Regions from separate parts of the Peribacillus sp. GL_122 genome, predicted to be linked through region 4. Evidence: riboswitches for the same ligand, from Rfam matches in the RefSeq annotation. Region 4 holds a riboswitch; each other region holds the start of a gene.
What was found. A riboswitch is a leader RNA that binds a small molecule or an ion and turns the genes downstream of it on or off. The one in region 4 is predicted to bind S-adenosylmethionine.
Positions count from the first base shown of each region.

Region 1: linked by a shared signal. The riboswitch ahead of mmuP (S-methylmethionine permease) and the one ahead of AC3ISB_RS11485 (Na+/H+ antiporter NhaC family protein) in region 4 are both predicted to bind S-adenosylmethionine.
Region 2: linked by a shared signal. The riboswitch ahead of AC3ISB_RS05715 (methionine biosynthesis PLP-dependent protein) and the one ahead of AC3ISB_RS11485 (Na+/H+ antiporter NhaC family protein) in region 4 are both predicted to bind S-adenosylmethionine.
Region 3: linked by a shared signal. The riboswitch ahead of AC3ISB_RS25215 (5-methyltetrahydropteroyltriglutamate--homocysteine S-methyltransferase) and the one ahead of AC3ISB_RS11485 (Na+/H+ antiporter NhaC family protein) in region 4 are both predicted to bind S-adenosylmethionine.

Region 1 covers NZ_CM174415.1:3,265,585-3,269,121, reverse strand. Annotated here, with positions in the region: gene AC3ISB_RS15665 (ring-cleaving dioxygenase) at 1-292, shown strand, start outside; gene AC3ISB_RS15660 (alpha/beta hydrolase) at 292-900, shown strand; gene AC3ISB_RS15655 (flavin reductase family protein) at 919-1,527, shown strand; SAM riboswitch class I at 1,767-1,869, shown strand; gene mmuP (S-methylmethionine permease) at 1,951-3,339, shown strand; gene mmuM (homocysteine S-methyltransferase) at 3,336-3,537, shown strand, end outside.
Region 2 covers NZ_CM174415.1:1,186,252-1,189,788, forward strand. Annotated here, with positions in the region: gene metC (cystathionine beta-lyase) at 1-494, opposite strand, end outside; gene AC3ISB_RS05715 (methionine biosynthesis PLP-dependent protein) at 491-1,603, opposite strand; SAM riboswitch class I at 1,690-1,803, opposite strand; gene fumC (class II fumarate hydratase) at 2,120-3,502, shown strand.
Region 3 covers NZ_CM174415.1:5,183,330-5,186,866, forward strand. Annotated here, with positions in the region: gene AC3ISB_RS25205 (glycerol-3-phosphate responsive antiterminator) at 206-748, opposite strand; gene AC3ISB_RS25210 (hypothetical protein) at 914-1,342, opposite strand; SAM riboswitch class I at 1,518-1,619, shown strand; gene AC3ISB_RS25215 (5-methyltetrahydropteroyltriglutamate--homocysteine S-methyltransferase) at 1,702-2,805, shown strand; gene AC3ISB_RS25220 (ArsR/SmtB family transcription factor) at 3,016-3,318, shown strand; gene AC3ISB_RS25225 (MFS transporter) at 3,475-3,537, shown strand, end outside.
Region 4 covers NZ_CM174415.1:2,378,869-2,382,405, reverse strand. Annotated here, with positions in the region: gene AC3ISB_RS11490 (chromate transporter) at 1-31, shown strand, start outside; gene AC3ISB_RS11485 (Na+/H+ antiporter NhaC family protein) at 315-1,631, opposite strand; SAM riboswitch class I at 1,823-1,930, opposite strand; gene AC3ISB_RS11480 (SOS response-associated peptidase) at 2,219-2,890, opposite strand; gene AC3ISB_RS11475 (hypothetical protein) at 2,951-3,106, opposite strand; gene hutG (formimidoylglutamase) at 3,394-3,537, opposite strand, start outside.

The DNA.
Region 1 (3,537 bases), 890 kb from region 4:
ATGGCGTGCAATCGATAATGAAGATCATAAAGAGTGGAGGGAGCATATCGCCAACCATGGCTATGGTGTGACACCCTTTACAGACCGTCAATACTTCGATGCCATTTATTTCAGGGAAGATGGAGGCATACTTTTTGAAGTTGCCACAGATCCACCTGGCTTCGCTCATGATGAAACGAAGGAAACGATGGGTAGTAAATTAATGCTGCCGCCATGGCTGGAAGAAAAAAGGGGAATCATGGAGAAAACGTTACTGCCGGCAGTGCCGAGAGTACTGGAGGAGGATAAATGATGAAGCATATTTTTCAAAAAGGAAGTAATCCAGAAGAGCCATTGCTTTTGCTTTTACATGGCACTGGAGGAACGGAAACAGATCTCTTGCCATTAGCGGAAATGGTTTCACCGGGATCATCCGTATTAAGCGTACGGGGAAATGTACTTGAAAACGGAATGCCACGTTTTTTCCGCCGGTTATCCGAAGGGGTTTTTGATGAAGAAGATTTGATCTTTCGTACGAAGGAGCTTTATGACTTCTTGGAATCAGCGTCCAAAAAATATGACTTCGACCGTGAAAGAGTGGTAGCATTAGGTTATTCCAATGGTGCAAATATAGCGGCAAGTTTGCTGTTCCATTTCGAAGGGGCATTACAAGGAGCGATTCTTCATCATCCAATGGTGCCTAGACGAGGTATTGCATTGCCGTCCCTTTCGGATATACCTGTATTTATTGCTGCAGGTAAAAACGATCCGATTTGCCCGGCAGCAGAAACTGATGAACTTAATCAACTTTTACTGCAAGCTGGTGCTACAGTGGATGTTCAGTGGGAAAATTACGGTCATCAGTTAACACGTTCAGAGGTTGAGGCAGCGGGTTCATGGTTTCAAAAGCACTTTTTATAAGAATGAGAGGGAATGAAGATGATTTCTGTTAATCCTGAAAGTCTGACTGAACGGGATAATTATAAGTTTTTGACTGGAAGCATTATACCGAGACCTATAGCCTTGGTTACGACAAAATCCGAAACCGGTACAATCAATATAGCGCCGTTCAGCTTTTTTAACATAGTCAGTTCAAATCCTCCGATGATTTCCATTTCTGTCCAACGGAAAGAAGGGGTTTCAAAAGACACGGCCCGAAATGCAATTCAAACAGGTGAATTCGTTGTTCATATCACTGATGAGAATAATGTAGCTGATGCAAATCGAACGGCGAAGGAACTCCCATCCGACGAAAGTGAATTGGGTCTTACCAATTTCACGCCGGCTGTTAGTGATAAGGTATCCGTACCAGGATTGCAAGAAGCGAAGGTACGCTTTGAATGTACATTAGAGCAAGCGATACCATTGGCAGGTTCCCAGAATAAACCTGGTTGTGATTTATTGATAGGGAAAATAGTCTGCTATCATATAGAGCAAGATATTTACCATAATGGCCGAATTGACCAGAATGGGCTAAAACCTGTAGCAAGATTAGCGGGTCATACTTATACAAAACTAGGGGAATTATTTGAAATAGAACGTCCTTAAGTGAAAAGAAAGAAAAAATGGCGTCATCTTTTTAAGATGGCGTCATTTTTTAAAATCAAAATTACCCGGTTAGCTTTATCTGCAATTTTAATGTGGTAAGCGACTGTTCCAAAAACGAGCAACCATTTCATATTTATGCCGCCGGTGCCATGATCGTTAGAATTTTAAAGGAAGTCTTTACAATCCGAAACAAAACTTGACAATTTTTTCATAGATTGATAAAGTTATAAAAAAATAATTTCTTATCCAGAGAGGTGGAGGGACTGGCCCTATGAAACCTCAGCAGCAGGTCTACAAAGACACTGTGCTAATTCCAGGGGGTGAAACCTTGATAGATAAGACCGTACGTGTTTATTTGTCAGTAACGCACTCTTTTAGAGTGCGTTTTCGTTTTTTCTGGATCCAAGATTAAGGAGAGTAAGAATGGAGAACAAAAGAAAACATGATTTTCAAAGGAAAATGCAAGCACGGCATATAATAATGCTATCGCTTGGCGGGGTGATTGGAACTGGTTTATTCTTAAGTTCGGGTTATACGATTCAACAGGCTGGCCCATTCGGCACCATCCTTTCGTATCTGATTGGAGCTTTAGTGGTTTATCTAGTCATGCTATGTCTTGGTGAACTGGCAGTACATATGCCCGAGACAGGCGCGTTTCATAGCTACGCAGCCAAATACATCGGACCAGGGACAGGGTATACAGTAGCCTGGTTGTATTGGCTAACCTGGACTGTTGCACTAGGTTCGGAATTTACGGCTGCAGGATTGTTGATGCAGCGATGGTTTCCATCAATCAATGTCTGGATATGGAGTGCTCTATTTGCCATATTAGTCTTGGCTTTAAATGCGTTGACCGTTAAGTTTTTCGCTGAATCCGAATTCTGGTTTGCGTCTATAAAGGTATTTGCTATTGTGATATTTATTATTCTGGGAGCTGCAGCAATGGTAGGTTTTATTCCAATAATTAATTCACAATCAGCTCCGTTATTATCCAATTTTACAAGTGCAGGTTTATTTCCGAATGGTGCTTTTGCCATTCTAATGACGATGCTCGCGGTGAATTTCGCATTTTCTGGAACTGAATTAATCGGAATTGCAGCTGGAGAAACAGTGAACCCAGAAAAAACGATACCAAAGGCAATCCGTATGACATTATGGAGATTGATTATCTTTTTTGTAGGAACCATTGTTGTATTATCCGCATTATTGCCTATTTCGGATGCAAGCGTACTAGAGAGCCCCTTTGTTGCAGTTCTCGAACGAATTGGAGTGCCGTATGCAGCGGATATTATGAACTTTGTTATATTAACTGCCATTTTGTCTGCTGCAAATTCAGGATTATATGCATCATCCAGAATGCTTTGGTCGCTTGCAGATAAGAAAACAATATCACCCATATTTGCAAAATTGACAAAACGGGGTGTTCCGATAAATGCAGTTCTTTTCAGTATGTTGGGAGGTGGTTTAGCCCTTTTCTCGAGTATTATTGCACCGGATACTGTATATATAGTGCTTGTATCCATTTCTGGACTAGCCGTGGTAGTAGTTTGGATGAGTATTAGCGCGTCACAGTTTCTATTTCGCAGACGATTTATAAACGAAGGAAATTCAGTAAATGATTTGGCTTATCATACACCATTATATCCACTCATACCAATCGTTTCTTTTTTGCTATGTCTTGCTTCTTGCATAGGAATTGCATTTGATCCTACACAACGAATTGCACTATATTGTGGCATACCTTTTATTTTGTTTTGCTATGGAAGTTATTATCTGACACAAACTATAAAGAAAAAGAGGAGTAGAACATGAAGAATAAAATTAGCCCAATTGACGCAATATTACGAGATCATTCAGTCATGATTTTGGACGGGGCTCTAGCTACAGAGCTTGAAAGGCATGGGTGCGATTTGGACGATCCCCTGTGGTCCGCACGTGTATTACTTGAAAATCCAGAAGTGATTTATCAAGTTCACTCTGACTACTTTCGGGCTGGTGCTGACTGTGCGA
Region 2 (3,537 bases), 1.2 Mb from region 4:
GCGATATCACATACGGCTTGAATATCGGTCACTTTAAGTAACGGATTTGAAGGCGTCTCGATGTATATGGCCCTGGTATTTGGCTGAACGGCCGCTTTGACGCTTTCAAGGTCCGTCATGTCAACGAATGTATGCTCAATATTGAAACGCGTCAATACACTAGTGACCATCCTGAACGTTCCGCCATACACATCTTCGGAAATGACGATATGGTCTCCGGCAGACAACAGCAGGAAAGCTGTTGAAATGGCAGCCATACCTGATGAAAAGGCAAATCCGTGTGTGCCTTCCTCAAGTTCGGAAATGATATCTTCCAGCGCCTCACGAGTGGGGTTCCCGCTTCTACTGTAATCATATTTGCCGAATTGATCGATATCGGATTGATGGAAAGTCGATGCGTGCTGAATGGGAACGCTCACACCGCCCGTTGCAGGATCGAATTTATGTTGATTATGAAGTAATTTGGTCTCAAAGCTAAAATCATGATCTGTCATCGTAGTGCCTCCCTTTTTACATATGCGAATGCTTGCTGTAAGTCCTGGATCAAATCATCGCTGTCCTCGATGCCAACGGAGAAGCGGAGCAGGCGATTACAAACTCCATTTGCCGTTCTGACTTCAAGCGGTATATCGGCATGCGTTTGTGTAGCGGGATAGGTGATGAAGCTTTCAACCCCTCCAAGGCTTTCTGCAAACGAAATTAAAGAGAGCGATTGTAAAAATGGGTTGACTGCCGATTCATCAATGATACGGAATGAAATCATGCCGCCTCTGCCGGGATACAATACGTCCGTGACACAATCATGTTCCGACAAGTAATCTACAAGTATCTTGGCATTCTTTTCATGACGCTCCATCCGCAATGCCAAGGTTTTCATTCCACGCATCAACAGCCAAGAATCAAAGGGGCTCAAGACAGCTCCGGTTCCATTGTGATGGAAGGCAAGTGCATCACATAATTCAGCGCCGCTAGCAACGATCAGTCCTGCGAGCACATCATTATGACCACCGAGATACTTGGTTGCACTGTGAATCACGATATCCGCTCCAAGCAGGATGGGTTGTTGAATAAGAGGCGTGTAAAAAGTGTTATCAACGATTAACAATAAATTATTTTGTTTGGCCAATGCGGCAACAGCGCTAATGTCCGTTTGCTGCATAAGGGGGTTAGTGGGAGTTTCGATGAAGATGGCTTTCGTGTGAGGAGTGATGGCTTTTTCGATATCCTCCAAACAACAAGTGTTTACATAGTCACACTGCAACCCCCATTTTTTAAAACCTTGTTCTAACAGACGATATGTACCGCCATAAAGATCTTCGCTGACAATCCATGCATCACCTGATTTAAAAAGGGCAAGGATAGTGGAAATGGCGGCCATTCCTGAACTGCAGGCATAACCTTGGTCGCCTTTTTCCAGATCGGCGATGGAACGCTCCAATAATTGGCGTGTAGGATTACCTGTCCTTGTGTAGTCGAATCCCGTTGATTGGCCAATTCCTTCATGGCGAAAAGCTGTTGAAAAGTATACCGGCGGATTGACTGTTCCTGTCGCCGTTTCGCTGCGATTTCCTAATTGAGCAAGATATGTTTCAGTTTTGTACATGGTTTTCACTGCTCCTTTGAGTTATATAAAATAAAAAAAAGTCTTCTTTAAGAAGAAGACTTTGATTAAGTAAGGACGAGTCATTCTTCTTATCTTCCAAGTTCACAAACTTGTGGAATTAGCACCTTTTCATTGGTTTGAAACAAATGAAGGTTGCTGAGGTGTCATCGGGCCATTCCCTCTACCTCTCTCGATAAGAGTTTAGATTATTCAATTTCTTTTGAATTTACTATATATACAAAATACTGTCAAGAACATTTTGTGATGGATAATGCTTGGATGTTCATGACCAGGTCAATTGGAGCTTAGTGCCTCTACACTTTAGGTGTCTAAAAAAAGAATATCCGAATTTTCATATAAACATGAAGGGTCCAGAAAAAGTGAAAGGGTCAGCGGATATTTTTGCTTTAAAATAATAAAGTTTGTACAATGTATGGAGAGAAAGAATAATACGACATTATTCATTTCATATGCAAATGGTCTTCAATGAATAGTGCAAACATAGGAGGAGAACACATGGAATACAGAATCGAACGAGATACGATGGGTGAAGTGAAAGTTCCTGCTGATAAATATTGGGGAGCACAAACTGAGAGAAGCCGTAACAATTTCAAAATCGGTAACGAAAAAATGCCGATTGAATTAGTTCGTGCATTTGCATACGTTAAACAAGCTGCGGCAAAAGTGAACTATGATCTTGGTGATCTTTCGGAAGTTAAAAAGAATGCCATTGTCAAGATTTGCGGCGAAATCCTTGAAGGTACGCTAGATGAACATTTCCCGCTTGTAGTTTGGCAAACGGGAAGCGGCACGCAAAGTAATATGAACGTGAATGAAGTGGTCGCTAACAAAGGAAATGAATGGTTAAAAGAAAATGGTGATTCTGAAACCCTTCATCCGAATGATGATGTTAACAAGGCACAGAGCTCCAATGATACTTTCCCGACAGCCATGCATATTGCTGCCTTTATGGAAGTCGCTGAAAAATTGGTTCCTGCCATTAAAGCTCTTCGTGATACATTCGATACAAAAGAAAAAGAGTTTTGGGATGTCGTGAAAATTGGCCGGACACATCTTCAAGATGCTACACCATTAACATTGGGACAAGAAATTTCCGGTTGGAAAGCGATGCTCGACAAAGATCTAGCGATGATTGAGGAAAGCAGCCAAAAATTATTGAACCTTGCACTAGGCGGAACGGCTGTAGGAACCGGAATCAATACAAAAAAAGAATTCCCGGGACTTTCCGCCAAACAAATTGCTGCTGATACAGGATATCCTTTTGTCACATCTGATAATAAGTTCCATGCATTGACAAGCCATAATGAAATCGTCTACGCACACGGTGCTTTAAAAGCATTGGCAGCGGATTTAATGAAAATTGCAAACGATGTCAGATGGCTGGCAAGTGGTCCAAGAAGCGGAATCGGCGAAATAGCCATTCCAGAAAACGAGCCAGGCAGCTCCATCATGCCAGGTAAAGTCAATCCAACACAAAGTGAAGCGCTTACCATGATTGCAACACAAATCGTGGGTAACGATGCTACAATTGGCTTTGCAGCAAGCCAAGGTAATTTTGAATTGAATGTATTCAAGCCAGTAATCATCTATAACTTCCTGCAAACGGTAAAATTATTGACGGAAGGCATTCATTCATTCAACAATAATTGTGCGGTTGGCATTACTGCAAATGAAGATAAAATCAAAGAAAATGTAGAACGTTCCCTTATGTTGGTAACAGCATTGAACCCGCATATCGGTTATGAAAAAGCAGCCAAAATCGCCAAAACTGCATTCAAGGACAACTCAACATTGAAAGAAGCTGCGTTGAAATTGGAGTTCCTGACGGAAGATGAATTCAAAGCATGGGTCGATCCTGCTAACATGGTTAATAAATAATTGAATGGAAATTCCCTCCCTTGGTATTAGGGAGG
Region 3 (3,537 bases), 2.8 Mb from region 4:
AATTTTTAAACCATGCCAACAAATAAAAGGAGATCCACAGCAGAACTATCTTCATAAAATAAATTATGAATAGATCTGTTGTGAATCTCCTAGTCTCCGTCACATATATTAACTTGTATAATAAAATATACTAGGTAATGAAAACGCTGTCAATATTTTGTAAAAAATTAATCTATTTTTCTGTGATTTTTTTTAATTTCCCCTATTAAACGATATCCCATAATTCAGTTTTGGAAGTGGTGATTGACGACGCTCCAGCATCAAGGGCGTTCATGACTTCATCCGAAGTACGTATGAGGCCGCCTGCAAAAATCGGTGTCTGCAATCGTTCCTTCACTTCTTTTATCATCCATGGCATAGCGCCCGGCAATACTTCGATATAATCCGGCTTGGTTTTCTGCACCAGCTTATAACTTTTCTCAAGCGCATGTGAATCTATTAAAAAGATTCGCTGGATGGCAATGACTCCCTTTTGCTTCGCCTTCAATATAACGTTTGATTTAGTTGAAATCAGCCCATATGGATTATATTCCTGACAAATGAATTCTGTCGCGTACTCATCACTTCTTATGCCATGGATCAAATCGACATGATAAATCATTTTCTTATTATGCTGCTTTGCCATCATACTTACGTTTTTCAATTGTGATATATGCAAATCAAGAAACACACCTATTTCATAGGAACTTTCTAAAAATCTTTCGAAATCCTTCATGCTTGCTGAAGCAGGCAAAATCTTCTGATCCATCATTATCCTCCTCATTCCCAGAAAAACTCAAAACTTCAAGTCATTTAGTATATTTTAAAGAGCTTGATTTATCAAACACATTTTTTTCATGACCAATGTCACCATAACACTATCATACCTGTCACTCCCTTTATAGTTTTCGGCTAAGAATGTATGTAAACTCCATCATAAAGTAATTTTCATTTTCAATGCACCTTCGACGAGTTCATACGATTTAATTGTGCCAACGGGAATTTTTCTCACGATGCTCCAAGCATTAACATTCATTTTGATCGTTCTTTTTTCAAATTCAAAAAATGGAGGTCTGTTAAATATCCTTTGGTTGATGAAATTCCTGTCAATTGGTTCCATTTCCACTAATTCAAATACAATCGTTCTTTTTTCCACATGAACCGGTTTTAATGTAATCCGAAAAGCTACGTTTTTCTTAAACATCATTTTTTTCACTTCCATCGTTCCGGAAAGCACTATATGCTTTGGCGTAATCTCGACTTTAATATCCTGACCATATGATTTCATTCTTAAGATATTCTCTATCATGGCTTCAGTTACCGTTATCGGTATGCCATTTTTGAATGGACTGAATGTACTCATCCTTGCATTCCCCTCCTGCCGCTCATACAGAACGTCGGTTATAGCATATGCCAGGTTCCTTGATGTAGTTAACTTTTCAACCCATATTAATAATCGGTATATTCGAAATCTTCCACCTTCAATACTTGACCTTTATAAAAACTATCTGTATAGTCATAATTAATTTAATAGACAACTCTTATCCAGAGAGGTGGAGGGACTGGCCCTTTGATGCCTCAGCAACAGACTGATCATGTACTGTGCTAATTCCAGAAGTGTAAAAACTTGAAGATAAGAAGAGTATATAGCTTTGCTGCCAACACCTCTTCTTATTTTTAAGAAGAGGTTTTTTATTTTTAAAAGGAAAGAAGGAATGCAACATGTCAATCACATTAACGAAAGCACCATTCAGGGCCGATCACGTCGGAAGTTTATTAAGACCAGAACGTTTACATATTGCCAGAAAGCAATTTAAGGAAGGTACCATTTCAGCAGAGCGGCTTCGTGAAGTTGAAACCGAAGAAATCAATCGGATTGTCGAAAAACAAATTGAAGTTGGATTAGAGGCCGTGACGGATGGTGAGTTCAGACGAACATGGTGGCACTTTGACTTCCTCGAACATTTAAATGGCATCGAGGGATATGTGACTGAAAAAGGTCTCACATTCGATGGTGTGGAAACAGAGAGATATAACGTTCGCAATACCGGGAAGGTTTCATTCAATCCTGAACATCCCTTCATTCGCGATTTCATTGAATTGAACAAAATCGTGAACGGACGCGCCGTTGCCAAGCAAACCATTCCCAGCCCAAATCAATTATTTGCTGTAGGCATTCATAATGAAGACATCTATCCTGATATTGAAGACTATGCTAATGATATCATCAAAGCGTATCAGCATGCTTTGAAGGCTTTTTATGAAGCAGGTGTACGTTATCTTCAATTGGATGATGTATATATTGCCAGACTTTCAGCTCCAGATTTCCAGTTCAAAGATGGAAAATATACGAGGGAACAGTTAATCGATCTTGCACTTCGCGTAATTAATGGCGCATTGGAAGGCAAACCAGAAGACCTTGTCGTCACTACACACCTATGTCGTGGGAACTACCAGTCGACTTGGGCGTTTGAAGGAAGCTATGCCCGTATCGCCCCAACTTTATTGGCAAAAGAAACAGTGGATGGATTTTTCTTGGAATATGATGATCAACGCTCAGGAGATTTCAAACCATTGGAATACATTCCAAATGGCGGAGCACGGGTCGTACTGGGTGTCGTCACTTCAAAAAATGGAGAAATCGAAGACAAGGAAGCTGTTAAGGCACGCATTGAAGAAGCCTCGCACTTCGTTCCTCTCGAACAATTATGCTTAAGTCCGCAATGCGGCTTCGCCTCCACCCATCACGGCAACAAGCTGACCGAAGAACAGCAATGGGAAAAGCTGAAATTCGTCGTTGATGTAGCAAAAGAAGTATGGAAATGATTTTTTAGCGGAGACTTTAATTCTGATTTACAGGATTTGAACAACCTAATCGGCCGCACTTATAAGGGAGCCGATTAGGTTCTTGCAATAATACATTTCCATTCCTTTAATGACTCTTTAGATAACGGTATCAAGTTTTGCTATTTATGAAACTAACGATGAATGATAAAACTATTTGACATATCGATAATTCTCGATATAATGAAATGTATGAAAACAATCGAGATATTTAAAGCATTATCCAATGAATCCAGGTTGCAAATCTTACAATGGCTCAAGGCGCCTGAACTCCACTTCACCCCTCATGAGGGAATAGACATGAAGGAAACCGGCGTTTGCGTAAGTCAGATTACGGAAAAATTAAACATGACCCAGTCCACGGCCTCTCAATACCTCTCGATGCTTCTTAGAGCAGGATTGATTAAAACGGAGCGGATAGGAAAGTTTACGTATTACAAACGAGATGAAGAGGCAATCTCAAAAATTACTGATTTCTTGAAAGAAGAAGTATGAAAATGAACCTGATCCGTACCTTAGAGGGTTGGGTTCATTTTTCTCTCTAACATTTCGATATTTCGCGATATGTTTATTTTTTTATTCATACATATCAACATATTGCGATATGTCTTTATATAAAATTAATAATCATTAATGAGGAGTGAATCTATTTTGCTTAATACATGGAAAATTTACATGTTAGCGATTATCAGTTTTTTAGTAGGAACATCCGAA
Region 4 (3,537 bases):
TGGTTTAGTTGGTGTTGTCCTCTATTCATGACAAATGCCTCACGCAAAACCATTATCAATATGGACCGGAATGAAGCGCAGTTATTTTGGTTATGGAAAAAATTTGTCTATCATAAATTAAAGAAATATCAAACAGATGAATTGGTATTTTCAGGTCAGATGAAGACGGCCTTGATTAGTTTAGGACACTTATTCTGAAATAAGAGCGAGGGTGACTTCTGAATAATTTTTATGCTTATGTTTTAGTATTTCGATCATACAGAAAACACCCTGTATCCAATGATCCAGGGTGTTTTTCATTACCTATTCTCATTTTAAGAAGTACGTTTCTTCGCTACATCTTCTCCAGGCCGAAACCGTGGAAAACCAATCAAGATGGCAACGACTCCACAAAGTCCAATTAATATTGGGTAATATGAATACGGCAAGATGCTTATCGGTGAAATCTTTGCTACTCCTGCTGCAACAAGCAGCTGTGCCCCATATGGAATCAACCCTTGGATACAACAGGCAAAAACGTCAAGTAAGCTCGCCGATTTACGCGGATCAATCCCATACTTTTCAGCAATATTTTTGGCAAGTGGCCCGGCAATGATAATCGAAATTGTGTTATTTGCCGTTGAAAGGTTCGTCAAACCAACAAGCCCGGCAATGCTGAATTCCGCCCCTTTTTTTGATTTGCTATTTCGGGTCACGAGGTGGAGTAGATAATCGATGCCACCATTATGTTTTATTACAGCAACCATACCTGCAATTAAAATGGCAAGGAAGGATATTTCATACATTCCCGCCATTCCTTCACCAACTTTTTGAATGACACCCAACGGTTGATAACTTCCATCCGCCAAGCCGATTATTCCGGCAAATACAATTCCGATAGAAAGGACCAGGAACACATTGACTCCTGCCAATGCAGTGATCAATACGCAAAGGTATGGAAGAATCTTCACCCAATTATAAGAATTTTGGGTGATGTCGGCTTGTTCACCCATCGTTAAAATTCCAAGAATGGCACATGTGATGATGGCCGCAGGTAAAACGATGAAAAAATTCACCTTAAACTTATCCTTCATTTTCGTTCCCTGTGTTCGAACTGCAGCGATTGTCGTATCTGAAATGAAGGATAGGTTATCCCCAAACATCGCACCACCAATAACGGCAGCCATTGAAAAGGCAAGCGAAATATCGGTTTGCTCGCTAATTCCCACCCCGATAGGTGCTAGGGCTACAATCGTTCCCATGCTAGTCCCCATAGATAGAGAAATAAAACAAGCGATAATGAATATCCCTACCATTAAAAGATTTTGCGGAAAAACGGCTAAGGCAAGATTCACCGTTGATTCAACTGCCCCCATGCCATTTGCAACTTCGGCAAAAGCGCCGGCTAAAAGGAAAATGATAACCATTAACATAATATTGGCGTCACCGGCACCTTTACAGAAAATATCAACCTTTTGATTGAAACTTTCTTTCCGATTCATTGCCAATGCAGCTGCTGATGCAATAGAAATTGCTACAATCACCGGAAATGAATAAAAATCTTTAGTGACGATTCCGGACCCTATAAATAAAATTAAAAATACGACAAATGGAATCAATGCCCATGGATTCCCTTTATTGTTTGCACTCATGATGTACACCTCTTTTTATTTTTCCCATGACATGTGTCATAGCTTTTATTCTTTTAACAGTTTTCGCAAATAACACCAATTTGAACTTGATTACCCATTCATGGAGCTATTAGCTAAAAAAACTATCAGCATAAAAAAGACCCCTTCTATTAAACAACAAGAAGAGGTCTTTTAATTTATAAAAAACACCCTCCTTATCTTTCAGGCGAAAATCAGCCTGCTGGATTTGGCACAGCACTCCTATTAAGTCCGCTGCCGAGACATCTTCGGGCCAGTCCCTCCGTCTCTCTTGATAAGAAGATCAAAATTATATAATTTATCAAATATTACGATGCCTGTCAGAAAAGTCCCAGGCTGGAAGCTTGCTGAAACCATCTGAGTTTGTAAAAGTGACATCGAAGTCGTTTTGAAAAGCAAATATAAGAGTACAGCATTTTGTCTATTTTCGCAAGGTTTAGTTTTAAAGTATTCACATGCACTTCTTACTGATTAATAAGAGATCTTGAAATGTGCAGTTAATCAGTACAATGAGTCTTCTATGATATTTATCGGGACGGAATTAATATAAAAAGAGGTCTAATGACCTCTCAGCAAATTTGTTGTATTAGGTTAGGTGAATTTTTTTTAGTCGAGTTCACATCAGTCGATACCTCAAAAGCTTCCATTTGTTCCGAATCGAATGACTTTAAATACTGCTGCAGATATGCAGGATCATTAATGGATGGATTCAACCAATCTTTTTCATCTTCTGGTTTAAGGATTACAGGCATGCGATCATGAATGCTGGTCATCAGCTCATTAGGAACGGTTGTTATAACGGAGCACGTGTAGATGCTGCGGCCTTCAGGGGATTTCCAGGATTCCCATATACCGGCCATTCCAAATGGAGCATGATTCTTCAGTTTTATTCGCATCGGTATTTTTCTTTCTGGCGTCTTCTTCCATTCATAAAATGAGTCAGCGATTATCAAGCATCTCTTCTTCTTATACGCATTCTTGAAGCTAGCTTTCTCTGCAATGGTTTCCGCTCTGGCATTGATCATTTTATAGCCCACTTTTTCGTCTTTTGCCCAGAAAGGAATGAGTCCCCACCGAAGATATCCAAGTCGGTTCATTGCCCCGTCATTAATGACGGATAGCACGGATTGGGAGGGAGCAATATTGTAGCTGAATTGGTATTCCTCATCAAATGATCCTTGAATATCAAACCGATCTTTTAGTTCTTCAATGTCAGTGAAAAGGGTGAAACGTCCACACATAATATCGCCTACCGTATTAAGATTTATTACAGTGTAACAAATGGAACGGGAAGGCACAAATCAGCGTTCTAAAATCCTGATGTCGGTAAATGGTTGATTAAATAATTCGCTGGAAATCAAAAGGGTGCCAAGGACTTCTCTTTCATCTTCAGCTTTAATGATTTCCGACAAAATTAAGGTACTGCCATTCCTTACCGTTACTTTATATTCATTCATGGAATCCCCCCTCAAAAGGCTAGATGGTTGTTATTATAAACCAAAAACCCACAAGTATCAGTATTGAACTATGGCAGAGTCATGGTTAATCTTCTAATGAAGAGGCCGCATGGAGGTTCCTTTACACTTTAAAGGGTTAGTCGAACAATGCCCGGGACCATAAATCCTTGATAGGCGGCAAAAAAAGACTGTCCATGAATGATTCATGGACAGTCAGGATCTGTCAAAGGTTTTTCGCTTCAATTTCGATAATTGATTAAGGAGATGGCATTGAGGAAAGCCATTCATTATTTAAAATGCAGTAAAACCTCATTTATTAAATGTGCTGCCAATGTAACGGTTTTATTATTTTCGTCCAACGAAGGATTCACTTCCGAGATATCAAAGGAGAGGATCTTTTCATTCGATACGATATGCCTGATAATGGCACG